Regions from separate parts of the Pantoea sp. X-Soil-YNGN-785 genome, predicted to be linked through region 1. Evidence: predicted binding sites of a transcription regulator. Region 1 holds the regulator's gene; each other region holds the start of a gene.
The links. The regulator ArgR, encoded in region 1, controls arginine synthesis, uptake and breakdown. The targets are predictions, from matches to a motif close to ANTGAATAAAAATACANT.
Positions count from the first base shown of each region.

Region 2: a site for ArgR is predicted at 3,758-3,775, ahead of argF (ornithine carbamoyltransferase). Genes of this name have one in related genera too.
Region 3: a site for ArgR is predicted at 2,245-2,262, ahead of argC (N-acetyl-gamma-glutamyl-phosphate reductase). Genes of this name have one in related genera too.

Region 1 is NZ_AP035942.1:3,517,804-3,523,859, forward strand. It holds gene mdh (malate dehydrogenase) at 1-935, opposite strand, end outside; gene argR (transcriptional regulator ArgR) at 1,376-1,846, shown strand; gene yhcN (peroxide/acid stress response protein YhcN) at 2,321-2,584, shown strand; gene AC6I8E_RS16325 (YdgH/BhsA/McbA-like domain containing protein) at 2,668-2,934, shown strand; gene yhcN (peroxide/acid stress response protein YhcN) at 3,028-3,291, shown strand; gene AC6I8E_RS16335 (barstar family protein) at 3,357-3,626, opposite strand; gene AC6I8E_RS16340 (NAD-dependent succinate-semialdehyde dehydrogenase) at 3,682-5,133, opposite strand; gene aaeB (p-hydroxybenzoic acid efflux pump subunit AaeB) at 5,247-6,056, opposite strand, start outside.
Region 2 is NZ_AP035942.1:515,373-521,428, reverse strand. It holds gene AC6I8E_RS02305 (valine--tRNA ligase) at 1-1,774, shown strand, start outside; gene AC6I8E_RS02300 (GNAT family N-acetyltransferase) at 1,851-2,363, shown strand; gene miaE (tRNA isopentenyl-2-thiomethyl-A-37 hydroxylase MiaE) at 2,399-3,160, opposite strand; gene rraB (ribonuclease E inhibitor RraB) at 3,215-3,637, opposite strand; gene argF (ornithine carbamoyltransferase) at 3,798-4,805, shown strand; gene pyrB (aspartate carbamoyltransferase) at 5,123-6,056, shown strand, end outside.
Region 3 is NZ_AP035942.1:3,837,390-3,843,445, reverse strand. It holds gene ppc (phosphoenolpyruvate carboxylase) at 1-697, opposite strand, end outside; gene argE (acetylornithine deacetylase) at 1,050-2,198, opposite strand; gene argC (N-acetyl-gamma-glutamyl-phosphate reductase) at 2,366-3,370, shown strand; gene argB (acetylglutamate kinase) at 3,385-4,161, shown strand; gene AC6I8E_RS17910 (argininosuccinate synthase) at 4,186-5,403, shown strand; gene argH (argininosuccinate lyase) at 5,494-6,056, shown strand, end outside.

The DNA of each region.
Region 1 (6,056 bases):
TGTTTAACGAACTCTTCACCCTGAGCGATATCTTTCTTCAGCGTATTGAGCATGCCTGACAGCGCCTGCTGTTCGTAAGCGCTAAGTGTGCCAATTGGCCTGCGTTCAGCAATGCCATTTTTACCGAGCAGCAGCGGCTGAGAGAAGAAGCGGGCATATTCGCCCTCGCCTTCCACGTAAGCACACTCTACAACATTCGCTTCACCCTTCAACGCGCGTACCAGCGACAAACCAAAACGCGCGGCCGCCTGGCCCATCGACAACGTAGCCGATCCGCCACCCGCTTTAGCTTCCACGACTTCTGTGCCAGCATTCTGAATGCGTTTGGTTAAATCAGCCACTTCCTGATCGCTGAAGCTGACGCCTTTGACCTGTGACAGCAGCGGCAGAATGGTTACGCCAGAGTGGCCGCCAATCACCGGGACTTCCACCTGATCCGGCTGCTTGCCTTTCAGCGCGGCCACAAAGGTGTTAGCACGAATAATGTCCAGCGTGGTCACGCCAAACAGACGATTTTTGTCATAGACGCCGTGCTTTTTCAGCACTTCTGCCGCAATGGCAACAGTGGTATTGACCGGATTGGTAATAACGCCAATCAAGGCTTTAGGGGCCGTTGTGGCAACCTGTTCAATCAGATTACGAACAATGCCTGCGTTCACATTAAACAGGTCAGCGCGATCCATACCAGGTTTACGTGCGACGCCCGCAGAAATCAGTACCACATCGGCACCCTGTAAGGCAGGCGTGGCGTCTTCTCCACTAAAACCTTCAATAGAGACAGCAGTAGGAATATGGCTGAGATCAACGGCGACGCCAGGCGTAACCGGCGCAATGTCATACAGTGAGAGTTCTGAACCTGCGGGAAGCTGGGTTTTGAGCAGAAGTGCGAGCGCCTGGCCTATGCCGCCAGCGGCACCGAGAACGGCAACTTTCATTCTTAACTCCTTATTAAGGTGGGGCAGAGATGGGCCGAAATTCTATCTGTGTCAGACCTTAATCAACTGCTCAGGCGATGATAAATATCCGCTGTTAATTCTACGTGTTTTCACACTTGCTCGCCGGATTCAAAAGTTACTTATCATTGCGCCTGAATGACCGACAACTTTGCCGTCGTCAGACAGAGAACGGCTATGTGCGTTTTCTGTTACTACTTCTGATACTACACCACCAATAATATAACAACTTTGCAACCTTCGCCTTTCGGGGCTGTGACGGGGGTTTTGGTCTGAGCGGATTTATTTGCTATTATCGCCGCCCGCTAGCCACCCGAACTCTGCTCATCAATCGACCGATTGCATAAAAATGCATTTAAATGCATAATCACCACTCTGCCGCGGGCGGATGCGCGGTTATTCTCTCTATTTATTGGTAACCTATGCGAAACCCATCGAAACAAGACGATCTGATCAAGGCTTTCAAAGCCTTATTAAAAGAAGAAAAATTCAGTTCCCAGGGCGAAATTGTTCAGGCGCTTCAGGATGAGGGCTTTGAAAATATCAATCAGTCCAAAGTCTCGCGGATGCTGACCAAGTTTGGCGCAGTGCGCACCCGTAATGCCAGGATGGAAATGGTCTATTGCCTGCCCGCTGAACTGGGCGTGCCGACCACCACCAGCCCGTTAAAAAACCTGGTACTGGATATCGACTACAACGATGCGCTGGTGGTGATTCATACCAGTCCGGGTGCAGCACAGCTGATTGCACGTATGCTGGATTCGCTGGGCAAAGCACATGGGATTCTTGGCACGATCGCTGGCGATGACACGATCTTTATTACCCGTGCGCGCGACTTTACGGTTAAGCAGCTGCACAGCGCGATCCTCAACCTGTTTGAACAGGAACTCTGATCGCTGACTGACGGCCTGCTATCCCGCCCCGGGTCGTCAGTTTGTTCTTTCTACCCATCGTTTTGCGGCACACTGCCCCGCTGTTTAATACTAATAAGCCAGTTTTAATACACCTGACTCCTGGTCAGATCGCTTACTCTGCTTAACCTTCTGCGCTATTTTACACTGCTTTACATCAGTGATCCGGCACCATTGCCCGGATCCAGATCAAACTCCAGTCCAATACGCCTCATAGTTTCGCACTAAACGTTAAAGTGATCTATCTCACTGTTTTTCTGATTAAAATCACCGTAAAGGCTATTTTTTATGCTGTTTTTATAACGTTAAGTTATTAAAAGTAGGCATAAGGATAAAGAATCACAAAAAAACATTATTAGCCGGGTATTAATTTCTCTCGTTATTAGTTCTATACTTCTTTTCGTGATGCAAATCACACTAACTAGAAAGATAAAAATAGACGACGAGGAAATATCTATGAACGTAAAAACTACCATCGCTACCCTGAGCATTTTCTCTGCACTCTCATTTGGTGCAGTAGCAGCAGAATCTATCGATGCCGCACAGGCACAGGATCTGCAGGCTATTGGCACCATCAGTGTCAGCGGCGTCGCGGGTTCCCCGATGGATATCAAACAGAAGCTCAGTGACAAAGCGGATCAGCAGGGCGCAAAAGCCTATCGCGTGATCGAGGCTTACAACAACGGCAATTATCACGCTACCGCCGCGCTGTATAACTAAACCCAATAATGCCAGCGGCTCTCTGTCTGACGCGCCTTTTTGCGCTCCGGAGGACCGAAGCAAAATCTTCAGGAGAGTTGACCATGAAAATGAAATTAGCGATTGCTGCTCTTAGTCTGGCGTCCCTGTTCTCAGTGGGTGCCAGCGCCGCCAGCCTGGTATCAAATGAACAGGCGCAGGGTTTGCAGCCCATGAATCAGACCATCAGCATTGGTGGACGTAACGGCGACCAGACGCATATCCGTCAGGTGCTGTCAGAGAAAGCGGATGCACAGGGCGCAAGCCATTATCGCATCATCGAAAACAACCAGGACAACACCTGGCATGTCACCGCTGAGCTTTATAAATAATTAACCGTGATGACGCCTGAAGGCGCATAACAAATATCGACGACCGGCCCTTACGAGTAACCGCAGGTTGTTGAATGTATTGAGGAGATAATCATGAATATCAAAACAACCATCGCTACAGTCAGTCTGCTTTCCGTTATGGCGTTCGGCGCATCAGCCGCACAGCTGGTCACCAGCGAACAGACGCAGAACCTGCAGCCTGCGGGCACCGTAAGCATCAGTGGAACCGGGGGATCCCCAATGGATTACCGCGCTGAGCTTTCACAGAAAGCGGATGAACAGGGTGCCAGCGCCTATAAAGTCATTGAAGCGCGCACCGGTGATAGCTATCACATCACTGCACAGCTTTATAAGTAATTCCTCGTCAGATCTATGACGAACCCTTTGGCCCCGCTCGCCGGGGCCTTTTTTCATCTGATGTATTATCTGACGTTAAAGTGCAGCCGGCCTTCCAGCTCCTCTTCCGCTTCATCAAATAACAGAATCAGCGCGCCATAGCGTCGTCGCTGTCCCCTGCCCAGATTGACAAACTCAATCTCCAGCGGCATCGGTAACAGATCCCCTGTCACGACATCCCACAATCCATCCAGATCGCAGATGCGGCGCTCCTCCAGTGCAAATCGCTCGCTGAACTGGCGAAAGAAATGGGACTGGTCGACTATTTCATTAAAATCAAAACGCTCGATTTTCATGCTGACGGCTCCCATGCTCCGTCTGCGGGCGACCTCTGCCGCCCGTTCGTGACCGTTAGCTCAAACCGCCCAGGTGCAGCGCTTTGACCTCCAGATACTCTTCCATACCGAGTACCGAACCCTCGCGGCCCAGACCCGACTCTTTCACTCCACCAAACGGCGCCAGCTCGGTGGAAACAGCACATTCGTTAATGCCGATCATGCCGCTTTCCAGCGCCGCTGAAACGCGAAACACCCGTTGCAGATTCTGGGTATAAAAGTAAGCGGCAAGGCCGAATGGCGTATCATTGGCGCGGCGGATAACATCATCTTCATCATCAAAGCGGAAACAGGCGGCTACCGGACCAAAGGTCTCCTCCTGCGCAAGCTGCATGCCTTCATGCGCCTCGGTAATGACCGTAGGCTGCCAGAAGTTGCCTCCCAGCGCATGGCGCTCACCACCCGCCAGTAATTTGCCGCCTTTGGCTACTGCATCTTTTACGTGCTGCTCAACCTTTTCCACCGCCGACGCTTCAATCAATGGCCCGACAATCACGCCTTCGTCCATGCCGTTGCCCACCTTCAGCTTGTTCACTTCGGCAGCCAGTTGCTGAGTAAACGCATCATAGACAGCGTTATGAATATAGAAGCGGTTAACACTGACGCACACCTGACCCGCATTACGGAATTTGTTGGCAATCGCACCCTGTACCGCGGCATCAATGTCGGCATCGTCGAACACGATGTATGGGGCATTTCCGCCTAATTCCATCGACACTTTTTTCATGGTTTCGGCAGCATTACGCATCAGCAGCTTGCCTACCTGGGTGGAGCCGGTGAACGAGATTTTACGCACCGCTTTGCTGGCCATGATCGCATCGCTGATGGCATGGGTATCACCCGCCACCGCATTCAGCACGCCATCCGGCACGCCCGCCTGCTTCGCCAGCGCCAGCAGGGCAAAGGCGGAGAGTGGCGTGTTATTAGCGGGTTTGATAATGCCGGTGCAGCCTGCCGCCAGAGCCGGACCCAGCTTGCGGGTCAGCATCGCCATCGGGAAATTCCACGGCGTAATGGCAGCCACTACGCCAATCGGTTCGCGGGTCGCCAGAATGCGGGATCCAGGTTTTGCCGGCGGAATGATCTCGCCGTTCGCCCTCTTCGCCTGCTCGGCGAACCACTGAATAAAGCTGGCGGCATATTCAACCTCTCCCTCCGCCTCCTTCAGGGGTTTGCCCTGTTCGGTCGTCATCAGCTCGCCCAGCCAGCGCTTGTTCTCAATGATCAGCTGGTACCAGCGAGTGAGAATTTCAGCACGCGCTTTTGCGGTCTGCGCCCGCCAGGCGGGAAAGGCGCGTTCCGCGGCAGCGATCGCCTGTTCCGTTTCCGCCTTACCTGCTTTTGCCACCTGCGCAATCACCTCGCCGGTTGCCGGATTGGTCACGTCAAAGGTGGACGCCGCCTGATGCCATTGGCCGTCCGCTAAATAGCCGGTCCGAAACAGTTCGCTCTCTTGCAGTGATTTCATTGATTCGCTCCTGTCAGTTTTGCTCTTCCGTCTGGAGAGTATAGTTGGCAAAAGCGACAGATTTTGTGATGGATGGGGATTGCACAGGCCGCTGCAGGTCGCAGCGGCCAGATTCAGATTTGGATGAGCGTGTTCTGGTATTTATCCAGCATCGTCGCCAGTCGTTTGACCGGTTCCGTTACGCTGACAGGAGCCTCGTAATGGACCAGTTTTTCCTGATAGACATCCAGCTCTTTGAGCAGACGTTCAAAGTAGTAACGGCGCTTGTCGTCGCTGCTGGCGGAGATCACCCGATCGGCGGTGTAACGCAGCTGTCGGTGATACGCAGAGAGATCGGCGTTAACGGGCACTTCTGCGTCGCGTAATCGCTGATGACCGATAATCAGCGTCAGGGCGATGCGATATTTATTGATGTCGCCAGGAAACAGGTTCAGCAGCAGAAACAGTTGCTGATAGAGCGCCGGCAGATGATTTTCGCGCCGACGCGCCTGATTGGTGGTCATGGCCGAGACCGCTGCATACATAAAGCGGTTCAGCAGTTTGCGGCCGGTGCGCGCCTTCGATTTATCCCGAATCAGCAGAATGACCATCATCGCGACAAAGCAGCCGATAACCTGACCGAGCACATTATCGAGAAAAACGTTAATGTGAAATTCCATCGGATTATCAAGGACCAGAACGTTAAGCGTACCAATCAACGCACCCAGCGTGCCGAGCTGACGCCGCTGAATGAAGATGCCGCCGATAAATCCCAGTATGCCGATGGCGATGCAGAGCAGTAGCGCGCTCTGCTGCGTCGCGGGCAGAACATACATAAAATAGAGCGCCCCGAGTGGAACCGCGACCGTCATGCCGTAGAGAAAATCCTTGGCCATCATCAGCGGATTAGGCATACGCATCGCCAGCGCGGTAATAACGGCCAG
Region 2 (6,056 bases), 970 kb from region 1:
TCTGACCGTCCCTTACGGCGATCGTGGTGGCGTGGTGATCGAGCCGATGCTGACTGACCAGTGGTATGTGCGTACCGCGCCGCTGGCAAAAGTCGCCGTTGAAGCCGTTGAGAATGGCGACATCCAGTTCGTGCCGAAGCAGTACGAAAACATGTACTTCTCCTGGATGCGTGATATTCAGGACTGGTGTATTTCCCGTCAGCTCTGGTGGGGTCACCGCATCCCGGCGTGGTATGACAACAACGGTAACGTCTACGTTGGCCGTACCGAAGATGAAGTTCGCGCCGAGAACAACCTGGCCGCCGATGTGGCGCTGCGTCAGGATGATGACGTGCTGGATACCTGGTTCTCCTCAGGTCTGTGGACCTTCTCCACCCTGGGCTGGCCGGAAAACACCGAAGCGCTGCGCACCTTCCATCCGACCAGCGTGCTGGTCAGCGGCTTCGACATCATCTTCTTCTGGATTGCCCGCATGATCATGCTGACCATGCACTTCATCAAAGATGAAAACGGCAAACCGCAGGTGCCGTTCAAAACCGTCTACATGACCGGTCTGATCCGCGATGAAGAAGGTCAGAAGATGTCGAAATCCAAGGGCAACGTGATTGACCCGCTGGATATGGTCGACGGCATTTCGCTGGAGGCGCTGCTGGAAAAACGCACCGGCAACATGATGCAGCCACAGCTGGCGGAGAAGATACGCAAACGTACCGAGAAGCAGTTCCCGGACGGTATCGAGCCATCAGGCACCGATGCGCTGCGTTTCACTCTGGCGGCGCTGGCCTCAACCGGTCGCGACATCAACTGGGACATGAAACGCCTGGAAGGGTATCGCAACTTCTGTAACAAGCTGTGGAACGCCAGCCGCTTCGTACTGATGAACACCGAAGACCAGGATTGCGGACAGAATGGCGGCGAGATGACGCTGTCGCTGGCGGATCGCTGGATCCTGACCGAGTTCAACAACACGGTGAAAGCATACCGTGAAGCGCTGGATAGCTACCGTTTCGACATCGCGGCTAACCTGCTGTATGACTTCACCTGGAACCAGTTCTGCGACTGGTATCTGGAGCTGACCAAGCCGGTGATGAACAGCGGCAGTGAAGCTGAACTGCGTGGCACCCGCCATACGCTGGTTCACGTGCTGGAAGCGCTGCTGCGTCTGGCGCATCCGATCATTCCGTTTATCACTGAAACCATCTGGCAGCGCGTGAAGGGGCTGAAAAATATCAGCGACGACACCATTATGCTGCAGCCTTTCCCGCAGTACGATGCGGCGAAAGAAGATGCCGAAGCGAAAGCGGACATCGAATGGATGAAGCAGGCAATCGTCGCGGTGCGTAATATCCGTGCCGAGATGAATATCGCCCTGAGCAAGCCGCTGGATGTGCTGCTGCGTGACTGCTCGCCTGCGGCGCTGCGCCGCGTTGAGGCTAACCGCAACTTCCTGTCGCGCCTGGCGCGTCTGGAAAGCCTGACCATTCTGCCTGCAGGCGAGAAAGGCCCGGTGTCGGTGACCAAACTGGTTGAAGGCGCAGAGCTGCTGATCCCGATGGCAGATCTGGTGGATAAAACCGCCGAGCTGGAGCGTCTGGCGAAAGAGCTGGTTAAGCTGGATGTCGAGATCGAGAAGATTGAGACCAAGCTGGCAAACGAAGGCTTTGTGTCACGTGCGCCGGAAGCGGTCGTCGCGAAAGAGCGCGAACGCGTGGCAGACCTGCAACAATCAAAAGCAAAACTGATTGAACAGCAGGCGGTCATTGCGGCATTGTAAGCGTCTTAGCTGACAGCTTATTCATAAAGCCGGGCTTGCCCGGCTTTTTTATTGACCTCGTACAAATCCGGAAGAGATGATGACGACCAGTACCATCCCGCGTTTTGACCTCCAGGTGCGGCCAATTACGGCCGCCGATAATCCGCATATTGCCCAGGTGATCCGTGATGTTTCTGCGGAGTTCGGCCTGACGGCTGACAAGGGCTACACCGTCTCCGATCCGCAGCTCGACCAGCTGTTTGAGCTCTACAGTGCAGAACAGAGCGCCTACTGGATTGTGGAGTATCAGGGCAAAGTGGTCGGCGGCGGCGGGGTTGCACCTCTCGCCTGCAGCGCGCCCGATATCTGCGAACTGCAAAAGATGTACTTCCTTCCAGAGGTGCGCGGTCAGGGCCTGGCGCGCGAGCTGGCGCTGAGGGCGATAGAATATGCACGCAGCCACGGCTTCCGTCGCTGCTATCTGGAAACCACCGCCAGCCTGACGCGAGCGATTAAACTCTATGAGTCGCTGGGCTTTGAGCATATCGATAGCGCGATGGGCTGCACCGGCCATGTCGACTGCGAAGTGCGGATGCTGAAACTACTGTGACAGACGGGGCTGCCCGCCCCGCCCGTGCAGCCGGATCAGAAGGCGGGAACGCCACTGTGAAAACGTAATTCGTTGTCGGGTTCGCTGATTAACCGCCCTTCTGTCACGCCAATCGCCTGAACCCGCGGCGCGATATCTTTACCGGCAATCTGTGCCGCCAGCATTAAATAGTCCTGATAATGCCGCGCTTCGGAGCGCAGCAGCGAAATATAGAACTTCGCCAGTTCATCATCAAGATACGGTGCCAGGCTGGCGAAACGCTCGCAGGATCGCGCCTCAATGTAAGCGCCACAAATCAGCTTATCCACCAGCGTTTCCGGCTCATGGGTGGTCACTTCGCGCAGCAGCGATTTGGCATAGCGGCTGGAAGTAATCTTATGATAGACCAGCCCACGCGACTGCATAATTTCCCACACCTGATAGAAGTGATGCAGCTCCTCTTTAATCAGCAGCACCATCTTCTCCACCAGCTCATCCGCCCACGGCAGCGCATTGCGCACAATAACGCTTTTTGTCAGGTTCTTATGGGCGTTGATAAAGTCGCTGTCGCCATCTTCGCGGAAAATAAAATCTTCATAGGGCTTCAGCCACGCCAGAATGGCGTCGCCGCTGGGTTTGTCGGCGACATATTTGCGGATCAGCCACACCGCGGTCTGGGCAGCTTTCAGCTCGCACACCAGATGGTCGGTTAACAGCAGAGTCAGGTTTTCCGGCTTGCGCGCCTCGTCAATCCAGGCCTGTGGCGTGCGGCAGTGCAGAAACTGATAGATCGGTTCAAGTAAGGGTGCGTAATTCATGATGTCAAAAGGGGTGGCAGAAGTGACAGGCGGAGAACGCTCCGCCCCGGCTACTTAGTGGCGAATACCATCATCATCTTCATCTTCGATGGCGTCGTCATCTTCGTCTTCATCTTCGGCATCAGGGTCTTCGAAATAGGTGCCCCAGCCGTCGTAGTCGACGTTGTACTTACCAATCAGGTTCACCAGCTGCTCAACCTGCACATCAATCAGTTCAGGCTTCAGCGCAGATTCGCTGATGATGTCGACGCACATCACGGTGGTGCCATCTTCCAGCTCCAGCTCTTCCGGCTCGGTCACTTCATAACCCAGCTTGAATGCATCAACCGCGGCTTTTTCCAGTGAATCAAAATTATTGCATGAGAGATGATGCTCGATGGTATAGAGCGCATCAGGATCGCTGCCATCCTCCAGCAGCTCTTCGATAATCTGCCGTGTCTCTTCCTGCTGCTCTTCCAGTAATGCTTCATATGCCATGACAATGTCCTCTCTGAGTTCGGCAATAATCAATTATTTTCCCACACTGCCTGTCGCGCCACTACACAAAACGAAAAGTTTATTAGCTCCAGACTTGAAAATGAATATTCATACGGTTAAATTGAATTTTAATTCATTTTAATGATTACCGGAGTGTTGTATGAGTCAACTGTATCAGCGCCATTTCCTCAGGCTTCTGGATTTTACCCCCGCCGAAATTGATCACCTGCTTTCCCTGTCCGCTGAGTTGAAACAGGCGAAAAAAAGCGCCAGCGAAGTGCAGTATCTGAAAGGCAAAAACATCGCGCTCATCTTCGAAAAAGACTCGACCCGTACCCGATGCTCTTTCGAAGTTGCCGCTTACGATCAGGGTGCAAACGTCACTTATCTCGGCCCGAGTGGCAGTCAGATCGGCCATAAAGAGTCAATGCGCGACACGGCGCGGGTGCTGGGCCGCATGTACGATGGCATTCAGTATCGCGGTTACGGTCAGGAGCTGGTGGAGACGCTGGCAGAACACGCCGGTGTGCCGGTGTGGAACGGTCTGACCACCGAGTTTCACCCAACCCAGTTGCTGGCCGACCTGCTGACCATGCAGGAGCATCTGCCGGGCAAAAAACTCAGCGAGATGACGCTGGTTTATGTGGGCGATGCGCGCAACAACATGGGTAACACCATGCTGGAAGCCGCCGCTCAGGTCGGTCTGGATCTGCGTCTGGTGGCACCGAAGAGCTGCTGGCCAGAGGACGAACTGGTGGCGCAGTGCCGCGACGCTGCACAGCAGACCGGTGGCAAAATTACCCTCACCGAAGATATTGCTGATGGCGTAAAAGGCGCTGACTTTATCTACACCGACGTCTGGGTGTCGATGGGCGAAGCCAAAGAAGTCTGGGCCGAGCGTATTGCCCTGCTGCGTGACTATCAGGTCAACCGGGCGATGCTCGATCTGACCGGTAATCCGCTGGTGAAATTCCTGCACTGCCTGCCCGCTTTCCACGATGACCAGACCACACTGGGCCAGCAGATGGCAGAGCAGTACGATCTGCCCAACGGCATGGAAGTGAGCAACGAGGTATTTGAGTCGCCGCATAGCATTGTGTTTGACCAGGCCGAGAACCGGATGCACACCATTAAAGCGGTGATGGTCGCCACGCTGGGCCAACGCTGATCGAAGAGGTTCAGACGGGCTGAGGACGCTGAGTCACGTCCGCTGGTGAAGAGCGCGTCACCCGTCTGACGGCCCATGCGCGCTTAGCTGCTACCGAGGCGCAAACGTTTTCCTCTTGCCGCCCCACCACGAACGGGTATAATGCGGCCCAATTTGCCGGAGGAAATATGCGACAGCACAGCGGACAATTTAACGCTCAATCACGCCTGACCGCAGGCGGCGCTGCTGTTTCTTTCGGTCATCGACCCGATCTTAAAAAAGCCCCTTAATGAGGGGCTTTTTTTTGTCCGCAATCCGGCCGCGCAGAGGAGAGAGCTATGCCTAACCCGCTATATCGCAAGCACATTATTTCAATCAACGACCTCAGTCGTGAAGAGCTGGAACTGGCGCTGCACACCGCCGCAAAGTTGAAAGCCCATCCGCAGCCGGAACTGCTGAAGCACAAGGTTATCGCCAGCTGCTTCTTTGAGGCCTCGACCCGTACCCGCCTGTCGTTTGAAACTGCGATCCATCGCCTGGGCGCGTCAGCGGTGGGCTTTGCAGATGGCAGTAATACTTCGCTGGGCAAGAAAGGCGAAACCCTGGCCGACACCATTTCCGTCATCGGCACCTACGTTGATGCGATCGTGATGCGTCATCCGCAGGAGGGCGCGGCGCGACTGGCGACCGAGTTCTCCGGCGGCATCCCGATTCTTAATGCCGGTGACGGCGCAAACCAGCATCCGACCCAGACGCTGCTCGATCTCTTCACCATTCAGGAGACGCAGAGCCGTCTTAATCAGCTGAATGTGGCGATGGTCGGCGACCTGAAGTATGGCCGTACCGTGCACTCCCTGACACAGGCGCTGGCGAAATTTGATGGCAACCGTTTCTTTTTCATCGCACCCGATGCGCTGGCGATGCCGGCCTATATCACCGACATGCTGGATGAGAAGAACATCGCCTGGTCACGGCACGACAGTTTTGAAGAGGTGATGCCGCAGCTCGATATCCTCTACATGACCCGGGTGCAGAAAGAGCGGCTCGACCCGTCCGAATATGCCAACGTTAAAGCACAGTTCATTCTGCGCGCTGCCGACCTCAGCACAGCGCGCGACAACATGAAGGTGCTGCACCCGCTGCCGCGCATCGACGAGATCACCACCGATGTCGATAAAACCCCGTATGCCTGGTATTTCCAGCAGGCGGGTAACGGCATCTATGCGCGCCAGGCTCTGCTGGCACTGGTTTTAAACAGCGAACTCGCCCTGT
Region 3 (6,056 bases), 320 kb from region 1:
CAAAGGCCTCTTCGACCTGCTCATTCAGCTCACGCAGGAAGGCGGGAACGCCTTCCCACAGGCTGTTTTCCACGACGGCGAAGCCCCATTTGGCTTCGTCGACGGGGGTCGGACGATATTTGCGGATCTCATCGGTGTGCCACGCCTGTGCCACCAGCTGACGCAGACGGCGCATAATCTGGTTACGCTCGTAGTCGGAGACGTCGCTGTGGTCGAGCTGTTTCAGACAGCTGTTCACTTCAACCAGCTTGTGAATCAGCGTACGACGGGTGATTTCGGTCGGGTGCGCAGTCAGCACCAGCTCCAGCGACAGCGACTCAATGGCCGCCAGAATGTCGGTTTCGCTGATATCTTTCTGCTGCTTCAGGGTATTAAAGGTCTTTTTCAGCAGTTCAGGATGGTTTTCACCTTCGCCGCTCTGCGAGATGGTCTGATACTGCTCCGCCACGTTGGTGAGGTTCAGAAACTGACTGAATGCGCGTGCAACCGGCAGAAGCTCCTCGTTGGAGAGGTTCTGCAGCGTATTGAGCAGCTCTTTACGATGAGTATCATTGCCTGCACGGGATGACTTGGAGAGCTTACGGATGGTTTCCACCTGGTCGAGGATATTCTCTCCCAGTGCATCCTTAATCGTATCCCCGAGCAGTTTGCCGAGCATACTGACATTACTTCGCATTGCGGAATATTGTTCGTTCATTGGACCCTGACACCCTTATCGTCTTTAAAAACTTCTACACCCGACCTTTCAGGCAGCAAAAAATCAGCAACATCGTGTTCCCGATAATCTACAGGGAACCGCCTCCGTTGCCGCCTGTCCGCATTCTGAAACGTTCTGGATAATCACCCGGTGGGCATAACATCGTCTTTTATCTAGCCACGTAATGTTGCGTTCGTCAAATGCGTTAAAGTGTGCTGAAGATGGCGCTAACTAACGGAAATTCACAGAATTTATCGGGAAGGAAGCGGGATAAGTTATTCTTATTGTTAAATCCCGCAGAATGAGGGGGCATTTTGCTGTTAATACAGTGAAATGCCCCATTTACTGTCAATCAGTGACAAAAATGCTGCACAACCTGACTGATAAGTGCCCGCGTCGGCTTAATAAATGCCGTATCGATAAATTCATCTGGCTGGTGTGCCTGATTAATCGAACCCGGACCCAGGACCAGCGTCGGGCAGAGCTGCTGAATAAACGGCGCTTCGGTGCAGTAGTTCACTATCTCCGTTGGCGTACCCAGCAATTTCTCTACCACGCTCACCAGCTCATGATTAGCCGGACACTCATAGCCTGGAATCGGCGGATGCAGTTCGGCCACCGTGACACGGCCCGGCCAGCGGGCGCTCACTGGTGCCAGCGCCTCGTTCAGTAACCCATCCAGCTCGCTCAGCGACAGGCCCGGCAGCGGTCGGATATCCATATGCAGTTCACAACAGGCGCAGATACGGTTAGCAGCGTCGCCGCCATGAATATGACCGAAATTCATGGTGGGATAGGGGATGGCAAAGCCGTCATGGTGATAACGTTCCTGCAGCGTGTTGCGCAGTTGCATCAGGTGGGTGATCGACTCATGCATGAGTTCAATGGCGTTGACGCCACGCGCCGGATCGCTGGAATGGCCCGATTTCCCTTCAATACGAATCACATTCGACAGATGGCCTTTATGTGCACGCACCGGTTTCAGCGAGGTCGGTTCACCGATGATGGCGCAGTCGGGACGCAGTTGCGTTGATTCCGAGAAATATTTGGCACCCGCCATGGTGGTTTCTTCATCGGCCGTGGCGAGGATATAGAGCGGCTTACTCAGCGTACTGACATCCACATCGCGCAGCGTATCGAGAATAAAGGCGAAAAAGCCTTTCATGTCTGCCGTGCCCAGACCATAGAGCTTGTTGTCGTGCTCGGTCAGGGTAAAGGGATCGCGCGTCCAGCGGCCATCGTCAAAGGGAACGGTATCCGTATGACCCGCTAACAGCAGGCCGCCCGCTCCACTGCCGGTTCGCGCCAGCATGTTAAATTTATTGCGGGTGCCGGGCACCGGCTGCACTTCAACGCTAAAGCCAAGGTCGCGGAACCAGCCGGCCAGCAAATTGATTAAAGTTTCATTACTCTGATCCAGCGCGGCATCGGTTGCACTGATCGACGGTGTGGCGATTAACTGGCTGTACAGTTCAATAAAAGGCGGTAATTTTGTCTTCACTGTTGGCGGTCCTTGGGTTAGGATGTATCCATATTCATGCAGTAATAGTGAATAAAAATACATTAACGTCCTCTGCAAGGGAACCTTAAATCACTGCAGATGACAGGGTGGGTAACGGGGCAAGGCCGCGACCCGGAACGTGCGACTGTAAAAAGGGTTACAGCCTGATGTTGAATACGCTGATCGTTGGTGCCAGTGGTTACGCTGGTGTTGAGCTTGCCACCTTCCTGAATCGCCATCCACATATCAACATAACCGCTTTGGCGGTTTCGGCGCAAAGCCCTGATGCCGGCAAGCGCCTGTCCGATCTCCATCCGCAGCTGAAAGGCGTGGTGGATTTACCGCTGCAGCCGCTGAGCAGCGCGGCGGAGTGGGCAGACAAAGTGGATGTCGTGTTCCTGGCGACGGCCCACGAAGTCAGCCACGATCTGGCCCCGGAATTTCTCAAGGCTGGCTGTGTGGTATTCGACCTGTCGGGTGCGTTCCGCGTGAACGACGCTGATTTTTACACCCGTTTCTACGGTTTCACGCATCAGCATGGCGACTGGCTCGATAAAGCCGTTTACGGCCTGGCGGAATATCAGCATGAGAAAATTCAGCAGGCGCAACTGGTGGCGGTACCCGGTTGCTACCCGACCGCTGCTCAGCTGGCTCTGAAACCTCTGGTGGATGCAGGACTGTTAAACGATGCGCAGTGGCCGGTTATCAACGCCACCAGCGGCGTGAGCGGTGCCGGACGTAAAGCGAATGTCGGCACCAGCTTCTGCGAAGTGAGCCTGCAGCCTTACGGGCTGTTCAATCATCGTCACCACCCGGAAATTGTCGCGCACCTCGGTACGCCAGTAATCTTCACTCCGCACCTGGGGAGCTTCCCGCGCGGTATCCTGGCCACCATCACCTGCCGTCTGAAAGCGGGTGTCAGCCGCGAAGATATCGCTGCCGTCTTCCATCGTGCCTATGACGACAAGCCGCTGGTACGCCTCTACGATAAGGGCGTACCGGCGCTGAAAGCCGTTGTCGGCCTGCCTTACTGCGATATCGGTTTTGAAGTGCAGGACGAGCATCTGATTGTTGTAGCAGCCGAAGATAATCTGCTGAAAGGGGCGGCATCGCAGGCAGTACAGTGCCTGAACATCCGGTTCGGCTTCCCTGAAACGCAGTCACTGATTTAACGGATAACTAAACCATGACCAATCCATTGATTATTAAGCTGGGCGGTGTGCTGTTAGACAGCGAAGAAGCGCTGTCGCGCTTGTTTGAAGCATTGCTTAACTATCGTAGCGCTCATCAGCGTCCGCTGATCATCGTCCACGGCGGCGGCTGCCTGGTTGATGAACTGATGAAAAAGCTGGCGCTGCCGGTGATGAAGAAAAATGGCCTGCGCGTCACCCCGGCCGATCAGATCGACATCATCACGGGTGCGCTGGCGGGAACCGCGAATAAAACGCTGCTGGCCTGGGCAAAAAAATCGGGCATTAACGCGGTAGGCCTTTGCCTGGGCGATGCAGGCATCGTCAATGTCGCCCCGTTTGATGAAGAACTCGGCCATGTTGGCCACGCAACGCCGGGCGATCCGGCGCTGCTGAACGCCCTGCTGGCGGCCGGTTATATGCCAGTAGTCAGCTCGATTGGTATTACTGACAGCGGCGACCTGATGAACGTCAACGCGGATCAGGCAGCGACCGCACTGGCCTCGACGCTGGGCGCTGATCTGGTTCTGTTGTCAGACGTTAGTGGTATTCTCGACGGCAAAGGTCAGCGCATCGAAGAGATGACCGCCGATAAAGCCGAGCAGCTGATTACCCAGGGCATTATTACCGACGGCATGATTGTGAAAGTACACGCTGCGCTGGATGCGGCACGTACGCTGGGCCGCCCGGTGGATATTGCCAGCTGGCGTCACGCTGAGCGGCTGCCTGACCTGTTTAACGGCGTGTCGATTGGCACCCGGATTCTCGCTTAACGACTCTGATTCAAGGATTACGAAATGCAAACGCAAAACATCAAAAAAATCGTTCTGGCTTACTCCGGTGGTCTTGATACGTCAGCCATCATTCCATGGCTGAAAGAGAACTACGGCGGCTGTGAAGTGGTCGCTTTCGTGGCAGACATCGGTCAGGAGCGTGGCGATCTGGAAGGTGTGGAGAAGAAAGCGCTGCAGTCTGGCGCATCTGAATGTCACGTGGTTGACCTGCGTGAAGAGTTCATCAGCGACTACGTTTATCCGGTGCTGCAGACCGGTGCGCTGTATGAAGGCACCTATCTGCTGGGCACCTCAATGGCGCGTCCTATCATCGCTAAAGCGCAGGTTGAGCTGGCGCTGAAAGTGGGCGCGGATGCGCTGTGTCATGGCGCAACCGGTAAAGGGAATGACCAGGTGCGTTTCGAAACTACCTACACCGCGCTGGCACCGCAGCTGAAAGTGGTGGCACCGTGGCGTGAATGGAACCTGCGTTCACGTGAAGCACTGCTGGACTACCTGAAAGAGCGCAACATTCCGACCACTGCGTCGCTGGAAAAAATCTACAGCCGCGACGAAAACGCCTGGCACATCTCCACCGAAGGCGGCGTGCTGGAAAGCCCGGCCAACGCACCGAACAAAGATTGCTGGGTCTGGACTGTCGATCCGCTGGAAGCACCTGACCAGCCGGAAGAAGTGACCGTGACCGTTGAGAAAGGTCGGGTTGTGGCGGTTAACGGTGAAAAACTGAGTCCGTTCCAGTGTCTGGAAAAACTCAACGTGCTGGGCGCAAAACATGGCGTTGGCCGTATCGATATTGTTGAAAACCGTCTGGTGGGCATTAAATCCCGTGGCTGCTACGAAACCCCGGGCGGCACCATCATGGTGAATGCACTGCGTGCGGTTGAACAGCTGGTACTGGATCGCGATAGCTTCAAATGGCGTGAGCAGCTGGGCCACGAGATGTCTTACGTGGTTTATGACGGCCGCTGGTTCGCCCCGCTGCGTAAGTCGATTCAGGCTGCTGCCGAATCGCTGGCGGAAGAGGTTAACGGTGAAGTGGTGCTGCAGCTTTACAAAGGTCAGGCGACAGCCACCCAGAAGCGTTCCGCGAACAGCCTTTACTCAGAAGAGTTCGCTACCTTCGGTGAAGATGAAGTCTACGATCACCGTCACGCGGGCGGCTTTATCCGTCTGTTCTCGCTCTCTTCACGCATTCGCGCCCTGAACGAGCAGAAGAAGTAATTTTCAGGCGGGGTGCGCCTCGCCTCACCGTTTTAATTCAGAGGCGGCATTTATGCCGCCTCTTGTTTAACGATTCAGAGGAGTTTTCACATGGCACTTTGGGGTGGACGGTTTACTCAGGCAGCGGATCAGCGTTTTAAACAGTTCAATGACTCGCTGCGCTTCGATTACCGCCTGGCAGAGCAGGACATTATTGGCTCTGTTGCCTGGTCCAAAGCGCTGGTGACGGTCAACGTTCTGACTCAGGATGAGCAGCAGCAGCTGGAAGCCGCGCTGAATGCGTTACTGGATGACGTGCGTGAGAATCCTGAGCAGATCCTGCAGAGCGACGCCGAAGATATCCACAGCTGGGTTGAAGGCAAGCTGATCGACAAAGTCGGTGCGCTGGGCAAAAAACTGCACACTGGTCGTAGCCGTAACGATCAGGTCGCGACCGATCTGAAACTGTGGTGCAAGGTGCAGATTGAGGCGTTACTGGGTGCGACCCGCGAACTGCAGCAGGCGCTGGTGGTGACGGCAGAAGCGAATCAGGATGCGGTGATGCCGGGCTACACCCACCTGCAACGCGCGCAGCCGGTGACGTTTGCGCACTGGTGTCTGGCCTACGTTGAAATGCTGGCGCGTGACGAGAGCCGACTGCAGGATACCCTGAA